3 regions of the Streptomyces sp. NPDC033136 genome follow, and region 1 is predicted to be linked to each of the others. Evidence: riboswitches for the same ligand, from Rfam matches in the RefSeq annotation. Region 1 holds a riboswitch; each other region holds the start of a gene.
What was found. Region 1 has a riboswitch for cyclic di-AMP ahead of ACZ5TL_RS27775 (C40 family peptidase). Riboswitches for the same ligand answer to the same signal wherever they lie in the genome.
Positions count from the first base shown of each region.

Region 1 (5,113 bases):
TACACGGTCCCCTCGGGCACGACCGTGAAGGCCGGCGATCCGATCGCGCGCTCGGGCAACTCCGGTAACTCCACCGGCCCCCACCTGCACTTCGAGGTGCGCCCGGCCGGCGGCTCGGCGATCGACCCGCTCCCCTGGCTCCGCAGCCACGGCATCGACCCGGCGTAACGTCCCGGTCCTCTCCGGCAACCGGGAGAAACGTCCCGGCAGCCCCCGCCGGACGAGCCGACGGGGGCGGACTCACCTTCCTACAGCTTCTCCACCGGCGCATACCGCAGCAGCAGCCGCTTCGGCTTGGTGTCCCCGAAGTCGATCGTCGCCTCGGCGTTCGAGCCCGTGCCCTTGACCCCGACGACGGTGCCGAGCCCGAACTGGTCGTGCGTGACCCGGTCTCCGACGGCCAGTGAGACCACCGGCTTCTCGGAGGTGCGGCGCGTGGCGAAACCGGACGCGCCCGACGCCGACGAACGCGAGCGGGACGAGGACAGCGAGGCCGCCACCGCCGAGACCGGCCCGGACGACGCGGGCGCGGTGGCACCCGTGCGCTTCCACTCCACGTGAGTCGGCGGGATCTCCTCCAGGAACCGGGACGGCGGGTTGTACGACGGTTGGCCCCAGGCGCTGCGCAGCGTGGACCTCGTCAGGTACAGCCGCTCGCGGGCGCGCGTGATGCCGACGTAGGCCAGGCGCCGCTCCTCCTCCAGTTCCTTGGTCTGGCCGAGGGCGCGCATGTGCGGGAAGACGCCGTCCTCCATGCCGGTCAGGAAGACGACCGGGAACTCCAGGCCCTTGGCGGTGTGGAGGGTCATCAGCGTGATGACACCGTCGCCGCCCTCCTCGTCCGGAATCTGGTCGGAGTCGGCAACCAGTGCGACCTGTTCGAGGAAGTCGGACAGCGTGCCCCCCGGAGCGGCAGCCTCCGCTGTTACCGCGCCCTCGCCGCGCTCCTGCTCGAACTCCATCGCGACGGCGGCGAGTTCCTGGAGGTTCTCGATCCGGGTCTCGTCCTGCGGGTCGGTGGAAGCCTGCAGCTCGGCGAGGTAGCCGGTGCGCTCCAGGATCGCCTCCAGCACGGTGGCCGGTCCGGCGCCGGACTCGACGATCGTACGGAGGTCCTCCATCAGCGTGTTGAACCGCTTGACGGCGTTGGTGGAGCGCGCCGCCATGCCGTACGCCTCGTCGACGCGCTTGAGCGCCTGCGAAAAGCTGATCTTCTCGCGCTGGGCGAGGGCGTCGATCATCGCCTCGGCGCGGTCGCCGATGCCCCGCTTGGGCACGTTGAGGATCCTGCGCAGCGGCACCGAGTCCTCGGGGTTGGCCAGCACGCGCAGGTAGGCCAGGACGTCCCGGACCTCCTTGCGCTCGTAGAAGCGGACGCCGCCGACGACCTTGTAGGGCAGGCCGACGCGGATGAAGACCTCTTCGAAGACACGGGACTGGGCGTTGGTGCGGTAGAAGACGGCGACGTCGCCGGCCTTCGCGTCGCCCGCGTCGGTGAGGCGGTCTATCTCGTCGGCGACGAACTGCGCCTCGTCGTGCTCGGTGTCGGCGACGTAGCCGGTGATGTGCGCACCCGTGCCGGCGTTGGTCCACAGGTTCTTGGGGCGGCGGGACTCGTTGCGCTCGATGACCGCGTTGGCCGCGCTGAGGATCGTCTGCGTGGAGCGGTAGTTCTGCTCCAGCAGGATCGTCGTCGCGTCCGGGTAGTCCTCCTCGAACTGGAGGATGTTGCGGATCGTCGCGCCGCGGAAGGCGTAGATCGACTGGTCGGCGTCACCCACGACGCACAGCTCGGCGGGCGGGACGTCGTCCGGGCCGGGCGGGACGTCGGTGGGGTGCTCGGCGGTGCCGACGAGTTCGCGGACGAGAGCGTACTGGGCGTGATTGGTGTCCTGGTACTCGTCCACCAGCACGTGGCGGAAGCGGCGGCGGTAGTGCTCGGCGACGTCCGGGAAGGCGCGCAGCAGGTTGACCGTCGTCATGATCAGGTCGTCGAAGTCGAGGGCGTTCGCCTCGCGCAGCCGCGACTGGTACATCGCGTAGGCCTGGGCGAGGGTCTTCTCGAAGCCTCCCCCAGACTCCGTCCGGGAGGTGCCCCCAGTGGCCTGGGCTGCGAAGTCCTCCTCGTCGATCAGCTCGTTCTTCAGGTTGCTGATCTTGGCGCTGAAGGACTTCGGCGGGAAGCGCTTGGGGTCGAGGTCCAGGTCGCGGCAGACCAGGGCCATCAGGCGCTTGGAGTCGGCGGCGTCGTAGATCGAGAAGGAGGAGGTGAAGCCGAGCTTCTTGCTCTCCCGCCTCAGGATGCGCACGCACGCGCTGTGGAAGGTCATGACCCACATGGCGTTCGCGCGCGGGCCGACGAGCTGCTCGACGCGCTCCTTCATCTCGCCGGCGGCCTTGTTGGTGAAGGTGATCGCGAGGATCTGGCCCGGGTGCACGTCCCGCTCGGCGAGCAGGTGGGCGATGCGGTGCGTGAGCACACGGGTCTTGCCGGAGCCGGCGCCGGCCACGATGAGCAGCGGGGAGCCGGAGTGGACGACGGCGGCGCGCTGGTTGTCGTTCAGCCCCTCCAGGAGCGTGGCGGTGTCCACCACTGGGCGCGGGGCGCCGTCCCGGTAGTAGGAGTCCCGGTCCGGCGGCACGTCGAACTTCCCGCCGAACAGATCGTCCGGAACCGGCTCCGGAGCGTGATCGTCCTCGGGTGGCGGCGGGGGCTCGTCCGCGGGGCCCCGCTGGGCCTGGAGGTCCGCCAGGAAGCTGTCGTCAAAGAGGCTGCTCATCGCTCTCCGAGTCTAGGGCGCCCCACTGACAGCCCGCCGCCGCCCTGAGAACATCACCGAAAGGATCCCCTCGTCACCCTGTATCCCTGCACGATCACAGCCCGCTACGGCCGTCACAATTATGACGAACTCATGACGAACCCTGCCCCGTCGATGACTCTCAGCGACGCACTCAGGTAAGGTCACGAAAATGTATCGGGCATATCGCCCATCAACCTTCACAGGGGCCACACGAGTTGGCTACGGTGCGACCAGGCCGCACGACCCCCACCGGCGAACGTCGCCGGGCCGCGCGGCCTCCGTCGAGTCCGGTGTGCCGCAAAGCAGCCGGAGCCGGGGACCCAACCGAAACCTTGGGGTGAATCGGCCCGACTCCTTTCGAGGAGAAGGCCGTAGGGCAACCCTTCCGAACCACCCGCCCGAACCCGACAGCTAACCCGGTAGGCGGACGATGGAAGGAGTCGCCTCCCTTGGCGTCGCACCGCAAGTCGCGTCCTACGGGTACGCGCGTAGCAGGCATACGGACCCCCGCCCTCGCAACGGCGGCCCTCACCTCCGTGGCCCTGCTGTCCCAGTCGGCCAACGCCGCCCCCGAGGCCGACGACAAGCCGAGCCTGGAGGAAGTCGAGAAGAAGGTCGACGCCCTGTACCGCCAGGCCGAGTCGGCGACCGGCAAGTACAACGCGGCCAAGGAGAAGACCGCGAAGCAGCGCAAGCGCGTCGACACCCTCCTCGACGACGTCGCGCAGCGCACCCAGAAGCTCAACGAGGCGCGGGAGGAGCTGGGTTCCTTCGCCTCCGCCCAGTACCGCACCGGCGCCGCCGCCCCGGAGACGGCGACGTTCCTGCTGTCGGACACCCCGCAGGACTACTTCGACCAGACCCATCTGATGGACCGGATGACCGGCCGCCAGAAGGTCGCGGTCGACGACTACGTCACGCAGCAGTCCGAGACGATGAAGAAGCGCCAGGAGGCCACCGAGAGCCTCGAGACGCTCACCGAGACGCAGAGCGACCTGAAGACGGCCAAGGCGACCGTCCAGAAGAAGCTCGCCGACGCGCGCGAGCTGATGTCGAGGCTGACCGCCGAGGAGAAGGCGCGGCTCGCGGCGATCGAGCGGGAGAAGCAGGAGGAGGCCGCCCGCAAGGCCGCCGAGCTGGCCCGGCAGCAGGCCGCACAGCGGGCCGCGCAGCAGCAGGCGCAGGAGGAGGCCGCCCAGCAGCAGGAGAGCGGATCCTCGTCGGCGGGCTCCGGCCCGACCTCCTCGACGGCCCCGGCCGACTCCTCGTACACCACCAAGGCCGACAAGGCCCTCGCCTTCGCCCGCGCCCAGATCGGCAAGCCGTACGTCTGGGGCGCCGTCGGCCCCGGCTCCTACGACTGCTCCGGCCTCACCCAGGCCGCGTGGAAGGCCGCGGGCGTCACCCTGCCGCGCACGACCTACGACCAGGTCGACGCCGGCACCACGGTCCCCCTCTCCCAGGCCCAGCCCGGTGACCTGGTCTTCTTCTACAACGACCTCACCCACGTCGGCATCTACATCGGCAACGGCATGATGATCCACGCCCCGAAGCCCGGCACCTACGTGCGCGAGGAGTCGGTCTACTACGACGGCGAGTCGGCGATCCACAGCGTGGTGCGGCCGGCCTGAGGACCCTTTTGAGGGGCACGCGCGCGTGCCCCTCTCCTCACGCGCGCGGCGCTCTCTAGCATCGGCGCCATGTCCGGTCCCTCCCCGCTCACCCCCTGGTGGGCGATGTACGCGCTGGCGACCGGCACCGTGTCGGTCGGTCTCGACTCCGCGGGGTACGCGGTCCCCTCCCGCATCGTCCTCGTCCTGGCCTGTGCGGCCTGGCTGGGGGCGGTCGCGTCCGCCGTGCCCCGCCTGCCGCGGCCGGGGCGGCGGACGGAGACAGCGGCCGCGCTCACCTTCGTGGCCGCGACCGCCATGGTGGGCACCGGCTTCTCCGCGGCGGGGCAGCGCGGGCCGGCCGCGGCGCTGCTGGCGTTCGCCGCGCTGGTCTGGACGGTGTTCCTCGCCTCGGGATCCCCGGACCGGCGCGGCACCGTGTTCCTGCGCTGCGTGGCCACCCAGGGGCTCGCCGTGCTCGGTGCCACGCTCGCCGCGGCGGAGTCCGCCGCCTGGCTCGCGCACGCGGCCCTGGTGCTGTTCTGGCTGGGGCTCCCGTTCTACGGCTTAGCCCTGTTCCGCTTCGAGCCGCGGCAGATCACCGACGGGCCCGGGGACCACTGGCTCGCGGCCGGCGCGCTCGCCGTCTCGGCGCTGGCCGGGGCGAAACTCCTCAGCGCCGACAGCGACCGCCTGTACCTG
Region 1 is NZ_JBVIPD010000017.1:133,702-138,814, forward strand. It holds gene ACZ5TL_RS27765 (M23 family metallopeptidase) at 1-168, shown strand, start outside; gene pcrA (DNA helicase PcrA) at 249-2,780, opposite strand; cyclic di-AMP (ydaO/yuaA leader) riboswitch at 3,085-3,243, shown strand; gene ACZ5TL_RS27775 (C40 family peptidase) at 3,251-4,432, shown strand; gene ACZ5TL_RS27780 (SLAC1 family transporter) at 4,502-5,113, shown strand, end outside.

Region 2 (5,113 bases), on a different contig from region 1:
CCGCGAGGGAGCGGTCGGTGGGTTCGAGGTCGAACTCCAGACGGACCACCCCGTCCTCGAAGCTGCGCTGCTGGGTGTACCCGGCGTCCGTGAACACCTTGATCATCTTGCTGTTGGCGGGCAGCACCTCGGCGGCGAAGCGGCGGATGCCGCGCTCCCGGGCGACGGCGGCGACGTGTTCGAGCAGGGCGGAGGCGACACCCCGGCCCTGGTGGGCGTCCTGGACGAGGAAGGCGACCTCGGCCTCGTCGGCGGGTGCGGACGCGGGCGTTCCGTCGGCGCCGATCCGGTCGTAGCGTACGGTGGCGATGAACTCGCCGCCGACCGTGGCCGCGAGTCCCACCCGGTCCACAAAGTCGTGGTGCGTGAAGCGGTGGACGTCCTTGGCGGACAGGCGAGGGTACGGCGCGAAGAAGCGGTAGTACTTCGACTCGTCGGAGACCTGCTCGTAGAAGCTGACGAGGCGATCGGCGTCATCAACGGTGATGGGCCGGATGCGCGCGGTGCCACCGTCGCGCAGCACCACGTCGGCTTCCCAGTGGGCGGGATACTCATGCCGGTCCGGCGAGGTCTGCATGGGCCCCAGAGTACGGCTAGCGCCTGACAACGGCGCGAGGCAGTCTGTGGAGGGCGTCAGTCGGGTCGAGGCCGCGATCCGACGGCACCTCCGGAGCGGAACGCGAGGACCGCTCCGGGTGGCTTCACGATGTGGGAAACTGGTCTAGACAACCTGAACACCGAAGGGCAGCAACACATGGCTGAGCGCCGCGTCAACGTCGGCTGGGCCGAGGGTCTCCACGCCCGCCCCGCCTCCATCTTCGTCCGAGCCGCCACGGCCGCAGGCGTCCCGGTGACGATCGCCAAGGCTGACGGCAACCCCGTTAACGCGGCCTCCATGCTGGCCGTCCTGGGCCTGGGCGCCCAGGGTGGCGAGGAGATCGTCCTCGCCTCCGACGCCGAGGGCGCGGACGCCGCCCTGGACCGGCTGGCCAAGCTGGTCTCCGAGGGTCTCGAGGAACTGCCTGAGACCGTCTGATACGCGGTGCGCCTATTCGGGCGCACACGGAAGGGCTCGTCCGAATTCATCGGGCGAGCCCTTCGCCATTACCGAGGCCGGTTGATTATCCGTGCCGGGGCAGCAGGAAATAAGCCCCCTGGAATTCCCTGCTCTTTGTATACGGCTGTCGTGTTAATGTCGCAGGCTCGCCGTGTTTACGGGATGTTGCGAGTTCCTCACACGCTCGGTGCGCTCGCCTCCCTCAGCGGCGGAGCCGAAGCGCAGGCGGTGCGCGGCCGTCGCGCGCTCGGTGTGCAGCGCCGTGACCGCCCGCGCGCGCTCGCCGTCCCCGCGCGCCACCGCGTCCACGATCGCGCCGTGCTCCGTCCACGACTCCACGGGGCTGGCCGGCACGTCCACGGCGTACATCCAGGCGATCTTGTGACGGAGCTGGGTGAGCATCGAGGTCAGAGCGGGGCTGCCGGAGGCCTGGGCGAGCGTCTCGTGGAACCAGCCGTCCAGGGAGCGCAGGTCGTCGCTGCTGCCCCGGCGGGCGCGCTCCTGGCCGAGCCGGACCAGCCCGCGCAGGACCTTCAAATGCGCCTCGGTGCGGCGCTGGGCGGCCCGGGCGGCACCGAGCGGCTCCAGCAGCATGCGCATCTCCAGCAGGTCGGCGGCCTCCTGCTCGGTGGGTTCGGCGACGCACGCGCCCGCGTGCCGCCGGGTCACCACGAAGCCCTCGGCCTCCAGGGTGCGCAGGGCCTCCCGGACGGGGACGCGCGAGACGCCGTAGCGGCGCGCGAGGAGTTCCTCGGTGAGCCGGCTGCCGCGCGCGTGGACACCCGCGACGATGTCGTCCCGGATGGCCGTGCACACCGAGTGCGCGGGAATACGCATGACCGACCTCCGTTTAATCCCCGTGAAACGTCGACGAGTGACGCGTGTTCCGTGACTCTATTGCAATGAGCCGGAATTTCCGACGGCAGCCCGGAATCCAGGGATATTTTTTGGACAACCGGCCGCCATGAACGCCGAAAGCCCCGGCTCGTGGAGCCGGGGCCTCGCGGAAACGGAGCGGTGTGCCCGTCAGAGGTTCACGCCGTGCGAGCGGAGATAGGCGACGGGGTCCATGTCCGAGCCGTACTCGGGGCTCGTGCGCGCCTCGAAGTGCAGGTGCGCGCCGGTGACGTTGCCGGTGGCGCCGGACAGGCCGATCTGCTGACCGGGGGTGACCTGCTGACCCACCGAGACGCCGACGGACGACAGGTGGCCGTACTGGGTGTACGTCCCGTCGTTCATCTTGATGACGACCTGGTTGCCGTAGGAACCACCCCAGCCGGCCTCGACGACCGTGCCCATGCCGACGGCTTGGACGGCGGTGCCGCTGGCGGCGTGGAAGTCGACGCCGGTGTGGCTGCCGGAGGACCAGACGGCGCCGCCGGCCTTGTAGCCGGTGGAGACGTACGAGCCCGCGATCGGGGACACGAAGGTGTTGAGGCGCTTGCGCTCGGCCTCACGGGCCGCGCGCTCCTTGGCCTCGCGGGCCTTCTCAGCCGCCTCCTTGGCCTTCTTGGCCGCCTCGGCGGCCCGCTCGCGGGCGGCCTCCTCGGCCTTCTTCTTGGCGGCGGCCTCTTCGGCCGCCTGCTTCTGGGCGAGAGCCTGCGCGTCGATCTGCTGGGCGACGGTGTCGCCCATGGTGACGACGGGTGTGAGGCCGGTCTGCTCGGGAGCGGGCTCGGCGGCGAAAGCGGCCGGGGCGGCCACACTGCCGATGACGCCGGTGGTGGCGAGGGCCGCGACGCCCGCCGCGCGGGCCGTGCCGCGCTGGATCCTGCTGGGACGACGGTGCTTCCCGGTGGCGCGCGTGAACGCCATGTGGTGGCTGGTCCTTTCCTTCCCTCTCGCCTACCGGGTTAGCTGACGGGTTCGGAGCAGGAAGGTCTCCTACGGACCCCCTCGCGGCTCGCGCGGGCGTCCGATTCACCCCAGGGACTGCGGTTGGGTCCCCGGCTCCCCTGGCTCGCGCCGTACGGGGACTCGGCGATGACTGTCCGGTGCCGCGGGTGCGGCGCACTGCCTGACGAACAGCCCGGATGACGCTAAGCGGCGGCACTTTCAATTCCCAAACGAATCCCGGCTTTTGTAGCGCATCCCACAGGGCAGACAGGCAACCTCCGTATCAATTCGGGCATAAAGGAGCCCTGGCGCCTTGGAAGACAACCAGGGCTCCTCCGCACGCGTGCCCTACTCGGCGGCGACGACCGCGACTTCGCCGATGCCGAGGGCCTCGACCGGGCCCTGGATCTGCGCCGCGTCACCGACGAGGACGGTCACCAGACGGTCCACCGGGAAGGCGCTGACGGCCGCCGCGGTGGCCTCCACGGTGCCGGTCGCGGCGAGCTGCCGGTACAGCGTGGCCTGGTAGTCGTCCGGCAGGTGCTGCTCGACCTGGTCCGCCAGCGTGCTCGCGACGGCCGCCGCCGTCTCGTACTTCAGCGGCGCCACGCCGACCAGGTTCTGCACGGCGACGTCCCGCTCGGCGTCGGTCAGGCCCTCGGCGGCGAGGGTGCGCAGCACCGTCCAGAGGTCCTGCAGGGCCGGTCCGGTGTTGGGCGTGTCCACGGAGCCGCTGATGGCCAGCATCGAGGCACCGGTCCCGTCCGGGGCGGACCTGAGGACCTGGGCGAACGAGCGCACGCCGTAGGTGTAGCCCTTCTCCTCGCGCAGGACGCGGTCCAGGCGGGAGGTGAGGGTGCCGCCGAGGCAGTACGTGCCGAGCACCTGGGCGGGCCACACCCGGTCGTGCCGGTCCGGGCCGACGCGGCCGATCAGCACCTGCGTCTGGACGGCGCCCGGGCGGTCCACGATGACGACCCGGCCCGTGTCGTCGGCGGTGACCGGCGGCACCGGGCGCGGCTCGGCCGAGGAGCCGGTCCACGACCCCAGGGTGTCGCCGAGCAGGGCGTCGAGGTCGATGCCGGTGAGGTCGCCGACGACCACGGCAGTGGCCGTGGCGGGCCTGACGTGCTTCTCGTAGAAGGCGCGTACGGCCGCGGAGTCGATCGCGGCGACCGTCTCCTCGGTGCCCTGCCGGGGCCTCGACATGCGCGAGCCCGCCGGGAACAGTTCCTTGGAGAGCTCCTTGGCGGCACGGCGGGAGGGGTTGGCCAGCTCGTGCGGGATCTCGTCGAGGCGGTTGCGGACCAGTCGCTCGACCTCGCTGTCCGCGAACGCGGGAGCCCTGAGGGCGTCGGCGATCAGGCCGAGTCCCTTGGCGAGCCGGGAGGCCGGTACCTCCAGGCTGAGCCGGACACCGGGGTGGTCGGCGTGTGCGTCGAGGGTGGCGCCGGCGCGCTCCAGCTCGGCGGCGAACTCCTCGGCGGAGTGCTTGTCGGTGCCCTCCGAGAAGGCCCGCGCCATGATCGTGGCCACACCGTCGAGGCCGGCCGGCTCGGCCTCCAGGGGCGCGTCCAGCAGCACCTCCACGGCGACGACCTGCTGTCCGGGGCGGTGGCAGCGCAACAGCGTCAGGCCGTTGCCGAGCGTGCCGCGCTCGGGGGCCGGGAAGGCCCAGGGCCGGGCCTCGCCCGCCTGCGGCCGGGGGTGGAAATCCATCGTGGCGAGCTCGGTCACTTGGCCGCCTCCTCGTTCTCGTCGCCGGCCGCGGCTGCGGTGTCCTCGGCCTCGTCGGTCTCGTCGGCGACGGGCTCGTAGACGAGCACCGCGCGGTTGTCGGGGCGCAGGCGGGCCTTGGCGACCTCCTGGACCTCCTCCGCCGTGACCTCCAGCACGCGCTGGACGGCGGTCAGGGCGAGCTGCGGGTCGCCGAACAGCACGGCGTACCGGCACAGTTCGTCGGCGCGGCCCGCGACCGTGCCGAGCCGGTCCAGCCACTCGCGCTCCAACTGGGCCTGGGCGCGCTCCATCTCCTCGGCCGTGGGGCCCTCCTCGGCGAACCGGGCGAGCTCCTCGTCGATGGCCGCCTCGATGACCGGGACCTCCACGTCGCCGGACGTCTTCACGTCCAGCCAGCCCAGGGAGGGTGCCCCGGCGAGCCGCAGCAGACCGAAACCGGCCGCCACGGCCGTGCGGTCGCGCCGCACGAGACGGTTGTAG
Region 2 is NZ_JBVIPD010000036.1:18,043-23,155, reverse strand. It holds gene ACZ5TL_RS37570 (bifunctional acetate--CoA ligase family protein/GNAT family N-acetyltransferase) at 1-577, opposite strand, end outside; gene ACZ5TL_RS37565 (HPr family phosphocarrier protein) at 755-1,036, shown strand; gene ACZ5TL_RS37560 (GntR family transcriptional regulator) at 1,190-1,894, opposite strand; gene ACZ5TL_RS37555 (M23 family metallopeptidase) at 2,084-2,872, opposite strand; cyclic di-AMP (ydaO/yuaA leader) riboswitch at 2,885-3,050, opposite strand; gene ACZ5TL_RS37550 (M16 family metallopeptidase) at 3,242-4,630, opposite strand; gene ACZ5TL_RS37545 (M16 family metallopeptidase) at 4,627-5,113, opposite strand, start outside.
Region 2: another riboswitch for cyclic di-AMP. It lies ahead of ACZ5TL_RS37555 (M23 family metallopeptidase); the one in region 1 lies ahead of ACZ5TL_RS27775 (C40 family peptidase).

Region 3 (5,113 bases), on a different contig from region 1:
CCACGCCATGAGCGTGCGCAGCGCGGCCGCGTCGCGTTCGTCGAACACGAACCGCAGCTCGCCGACCTGCCGGCCCAGCCTGCGCTCCTTGGCCAGCGTGGTCTTGAGGAACTTCGGCGACCGGGCGCGCAGCACCGACTCGTACGTCTCGTAGCCCTTCTCCACGTCGATGACGAACGTGGCGTGCTCCTCGGCCGCGTGGCGGACGAACAGCCGCTGCTCCGCCTCCAGGTTGTCGAAGGCGAACACCGACACCGAGCAGGCCCGCAGCAGTTCGCCGGTGTCGAGGCTCAGGCCGGGGCGCACGATCGCGCCCTGCGCGTCCGAGACGCCGAGCCCGATCGCCCGGCCCTGGCCCAACGGGCCCCGCTCGTAGGGCAGGAAGCCGACCGGCTCCAGCCCTTCGTAGACCACCGCGACCCGGGCCCGCGGCCTCACCCGGCCGACGGCTTCGGTGAACTCCGGCTCCATGAAAGGGTTGCGCGGTGCCCGCGAGGCGGCGCGCAGCGCGCGCCAGCGCTCCCTTTCCGCTTCGCCGAGCTCCCCGGGCCCAGCCACACGTATGCGCCCACTGCTCAACCTGACCCCCCGATCAAGTCCCCCCTGGACACTGGGAAGGTACCGCCCGAGACGCCCCCACGGGTAGGTAGCGGACCATCTTGTTGCCAACTGGTGCAGAGGCCTTCAACCGGGCAATCGGCGTCCACCGCGCGATGAAACGAGAGGGCGCGTTGTCCGTATTCTCTGATCATGGCCGCACCCATCGCATATTCACTCATCGCCACCGACCTGGACGGGACGCTGCTGCGCGGCGACGACACCCTGTCCGACCGGTCCCTCGCCGCGCTCCGGCGGGTGGCGGACGCCGGTGCCCAGCACCTCGTGGTGACGGGCCGGCCGGCACCCAGAGTGCGGCCGCTGCTGGACGACCTCCGGTGCACGGGGCTCGCGGTGTGCGGGCAGGGCGCGCAGGTGTACGACGCCGGTGCGGACCGCCTGCTGTGGTCGATCACCCTGGACCGGGAGCTGGCCGAGACCGCCCTCGGCAAGATCGAGGCCGAGGTGGGGCAGGTGTATGCGGCAGTCGACCAGGACGGCGTCGACGGGCTCACGCTGATCGAGCCGGGCTATCTCATGCCGCACCCGACCCTGCCCGCGGTACGGGTCGACCGGCGCGACGAGCTGTGGGGCGCGCCGATCAGCAAGGTGCTGCTGCGCCACTCCTACCTGACGGACGACGAACTGGCGGCGACGGCCCGCTCGGTGGTCGGCTCCCTGGCGACGGTGACGATGTCGGGGCCCGGCACGGTCGAACTCCAGCCGTGCGGTGTCACCAAGGCGACGGGCCTGGCGCTGGCCGCCGAGCACCTGGGGCTGCGGCCTGCGGACACGATCGCCTTCGGTGACATGCCCAACGACATCCCGATGTTCGACTGGGCCGCGCACGGCGTGGCGATGGCCAACGCCCATCCCGAACTCAAGGCCGTGGCCGACGAGGTCACCTCGTCGAACGAGGACGACGGCATCGCCGTCGTCCTCGAGCGACTGCTGGGCGGGACGGCTCAGTACGGGCCGTTGACGTTGTCGATCGAGCCGTAGCGGTCGGCCGCGTAGTTGCAGGCCGCCGTGATGTTGGCGACCGGGTCGTACGGGTCGTAGGGGGTGCCGGACACGTGGTAGGCGGCGAAGGTCGGGTCGATGACCTGGAGCAGCCCCTTGGACGGGGTGCCCTTGGCGGCGTTCGAGTCCCAGTTGTTGATCGCCAGGGGGTTGCCGGACGACTCGCGCATGATGTTGCGGTGGATGCCCTCGTACGAGCCCGGGATCCCCTTCTGCGCCATGATGTCCAGCGCCTCGCGGATCCAGCCGTCCAGGTTGTTCGCGTAGGTCTTCGCGGAGACCTGGGTGGCCTGGGCGCCGCCGGCGGGCTTCGCGGCCGGCTTGGCGGGGGCGGAGGACTGGGTCGCCTTCTTCTTCACGGCGCCCGCCTTGGCCGTCTTCACCTTCAGCTTCAGACCCGGGTGGATCAGCTTCGGGTCGTCTCCGACAGCGGCGCGGTTGTCCTTGTAGAGCTGCTTCCAGCCGCCCGACACGTCGTACTTGCCGGCGATGCGGTAGAGCGTGTCGCCCTTGGTCACGGTGTACGTGAGGGACTTGAGGGCCTTGGCGGGCTGGGCCGCCTGCGGCACGGACTGGGCGGCGGTGCTCTGGGGTTCGGCGGCGCTCGCCTGCGTGGCGCCGAGGAGCGGAAGGGTCAGTGCCGCTCCGCCGGTGCCGGCGGCCACGACACGACGGGTGATCGGGTTGGTTCTGGGTCGACGGTGCTTACCTCGTCCGGGCATGGCGATGTTCCTCTCCGGCGCCTGCGAGGTGAGCTGTCGGGTTCGGGCCGGGAGGTGCCCGGCCGCGTACGGCGCTGTGCCGTGCGCGGCTTCACCCCGAGCCGTTCCGTCGTGCGGACCGGCGACTTACCTGGGTCCCCCGCTCCTGCCCTGCGTGAGTGAGTCGGTGTCTGTGGGGAGTCCGGGCGGTGGCAGGATTCGGCGTCCGCCGGACTGGGCCGGAACGTATGCGACAGCACATGTCGGGAACAAGCAGTGGAGTCACATATGGCGCTAGTCGACCTTGGTCGGGGGTAATGGGCCACTTGATCCTTTGCGTAAGCCAACGCTCAACTCGCCTGAACGGGACGGACGTACGGGCGCATGCCGGGTGGGACGGTGGAAGCGTGGGCGTGATTCAACTCACTGATCACACGCGCGTGGCGCAATGTCCGCCAAAGGGGATTCGCTTCCTCACCGGGGCAAATAGTGCATAGTTCGCTACCTCTGGGTAAGTCGATAAATATCCCCTCTTATGGGCTGATCGAAAACATAACGGTCGTGATCGGATACCACCCGCCCTGTAACCATGGGCGCTGGCGGTGATCGAAACGTGACCGGATACGCTGACTCGAGTGAGGGCAGCGACCTATCGACAATCCGCGTAAGCACCGGCAGACACCAGCAGACAGGAGACCCCTCGTGACCGACGTCGGGCCGTTCGGGCTGAGCGTGCGGGACCAGGCTCTGGAAGCCGATGTCCAGGCCGGACTGGCGGCTGTCGAGGAAGGCTTGCTCGAGGCCACCAAGAGTGAGGTGCCCTTCATCACGGAGGCCGCCCAGCACCTGGTGCGGGCCGGCGGCAAGCGGTTCCGGCCGCTGCTCGTGATGCTCTCCGCCCAGTTCGGCGACCGGCACGCACCCGGGATCGTGCCCTCGGCCGTCGTCGTGGAGCTGACCCACCTCGCCACGCTGTACCACGACGACGTGATGGACGAGGCCGCCGTGCGCCGGGGCGTCGCGAGCGCGAATACCCGTTGGGGCAACTCCGTCGCGGTCCTCACCGGCGACTTCCTCTTCGCCCGCGCCTCGCACATCCTGGCCGATCTCGGCCCCGAGGCCGTGCGGGTGCAGGCCGAGGCCTTCGAGCGGCTCGTGACCGGGCAGATCCTGGAGACGGCCGGGCCGCAGGACGGCCGCGACCCCGTCGAGCACTACTTGGACGTGCTGGGCGGCAAGACCGGCTCACTGGTCGCGGTGTCGTGCCGCTTCGGCGCGATGATGTCCGGCGCCGACGACACGGTCGTGGACGTGCTGACCCAGTACGGCGAGCGGCTCGGCGTCGCCTTCCAGCTCGCGGACGACGTCCTGGACATCGCCTCCGACTCCCACGAGTCCGGCAAGACCCCCGGCACCGACCTGCGCGAGGGCATTCCCACGCTGCCGGTGCTCCGGCTGCGCGAGCGCGCCGCCCGGCTCGGGCTCGCGGACGACGTCGCCCTGTGCGAGCTGCTGGACTCCGACCTCACCGACGACGCCCGGCACGCCGAGGCCCTGCGTCTGCTGCGGGCCCACCCGGCGCTGGAGCAGGCCCGGCGGGACACCGTCCGCTACGCCCAGGACGCCGGCTCGGCGCTGGCGCCCCTGCCGGAATGTGCCGCGAAGGCAGCGCTGGTGGAACTGAGCGACGCGGTGGTGCACCGGGCCGGCTAGGGCCTCCTGCCCGCCCGACCCCTACGGGTCGGAGGAGAAGCCGCCCTTCCGTGTCATACCCCAGCAGTACGCGGAGTTGAGTCCGGGGTCTGACGTATCTCCCTGGCCGATTTGGTCAGATGGAAACCAGGGAAAACACCACCCCTCACCTGTTCGGGTGAGAATGGCGGCTCTGGGACGAGTGCGTGGACGACACGGACAGCCGCCGCCGACCATGGAGGTAGGGCACACATGGCACCGTACGCATCCGACGACAGCACGACCGGCGGGGAGGTCGACGAGCAGCGCTCCGGGCGGCGCAAAGCCGCGCGATACGTCGTCCCGGTCACGGTGATGGGGGTGGCGGCCGCGACGATCGGGCTGGTCCCCGCACTCGCCGACTCCGGTGACCCCGACCTCCCGAAGATCACCGCCCAGCAACTCATCGAGAAGGTCGCCCAGTCCGACGTCGAGCAGCTGTCCGGCACGGTGAAGATCAGCACCGACCTGGGCCTGCCCAACCTCGGCGGCCTGGAGTCCGCCCTGATGTCCGGTGCCGCGGGCCAGGGCGAGGGCGGCTCCTCCGCCGACCCGAAGGCCAGACTCACCGAACTGGCCTCCGGCACCCACACCTTGCGCGTCGCCGCCGACGGCCCGGACCGGCAGAAGCTGTCGCTGCTGGAGAACGCGGCCGAGTACAGCATCGTCCACAACGGCAAGGACGTCTGGGGCTACGACAGCAAGTCCAACGAGGTCTACCACGGCACCGTCTCGGAGAGCCCGGAGCACCACAAGGGCCACCACAAGGACCACCACAAGGGGCAGCAGCCGCCGGCCACGCCGAAGGACTTCGCCGAGGAGGCCCTCAAGGCCGTCGACGGCACGACCTCCGTGACCGTGGACGGTACCGCCCAGGTCGCCGGCCGCGACGCCTACAAGCTGCTCATCAAGCCGAAGCAGTCCGGCTCGACGGTCGGCGCGGTCACCGTGGCCGTCGACGCGGAGACCGGCATGCCGCTCAAGTTCACCCTGACCCCGGCGAGCGGCGGCGCGGCCGTCGTCGACGCGGGCTTCACCAAGGTGAGCTTCGCCAAGCCGGC
Region 3 is NZ_JBVIPD010000023.1:60,275-65,387, forward strand. It holds gene ACZ5TL_RS31790 (GNAT family N-acetyltransferase) at 1-564, opposite strand, end outside; gene ACZ5TL_RS31795 (HAD family hydrolase) at 751-1,599, shown strand; gene ACZ5TL_RS31800 (transglycosylase SLT domain-containing protein) at 1,563-2,342, opposite strand; cyclic di-AMP (ydaO/yuaA leader) riboswitch at 2,346-2,521, opposite strand; gene ACZ5TL_RS31805 (polyprenyl synthetase family protein) at 3,024-4,034, shown strand; gene ACZ5TL_RS31810 (LolA family protein) at 4,266-5,113, shown strand, end outside.
Region 3: another riboswitch for cyclic di-AMP. It lies ahead of ACZ5TL_RS31800 (transglycosylase SLT domain-containing protein); the one in region 1 lies ahead of ACZ5TL_RS27775 (C40 family peptidase).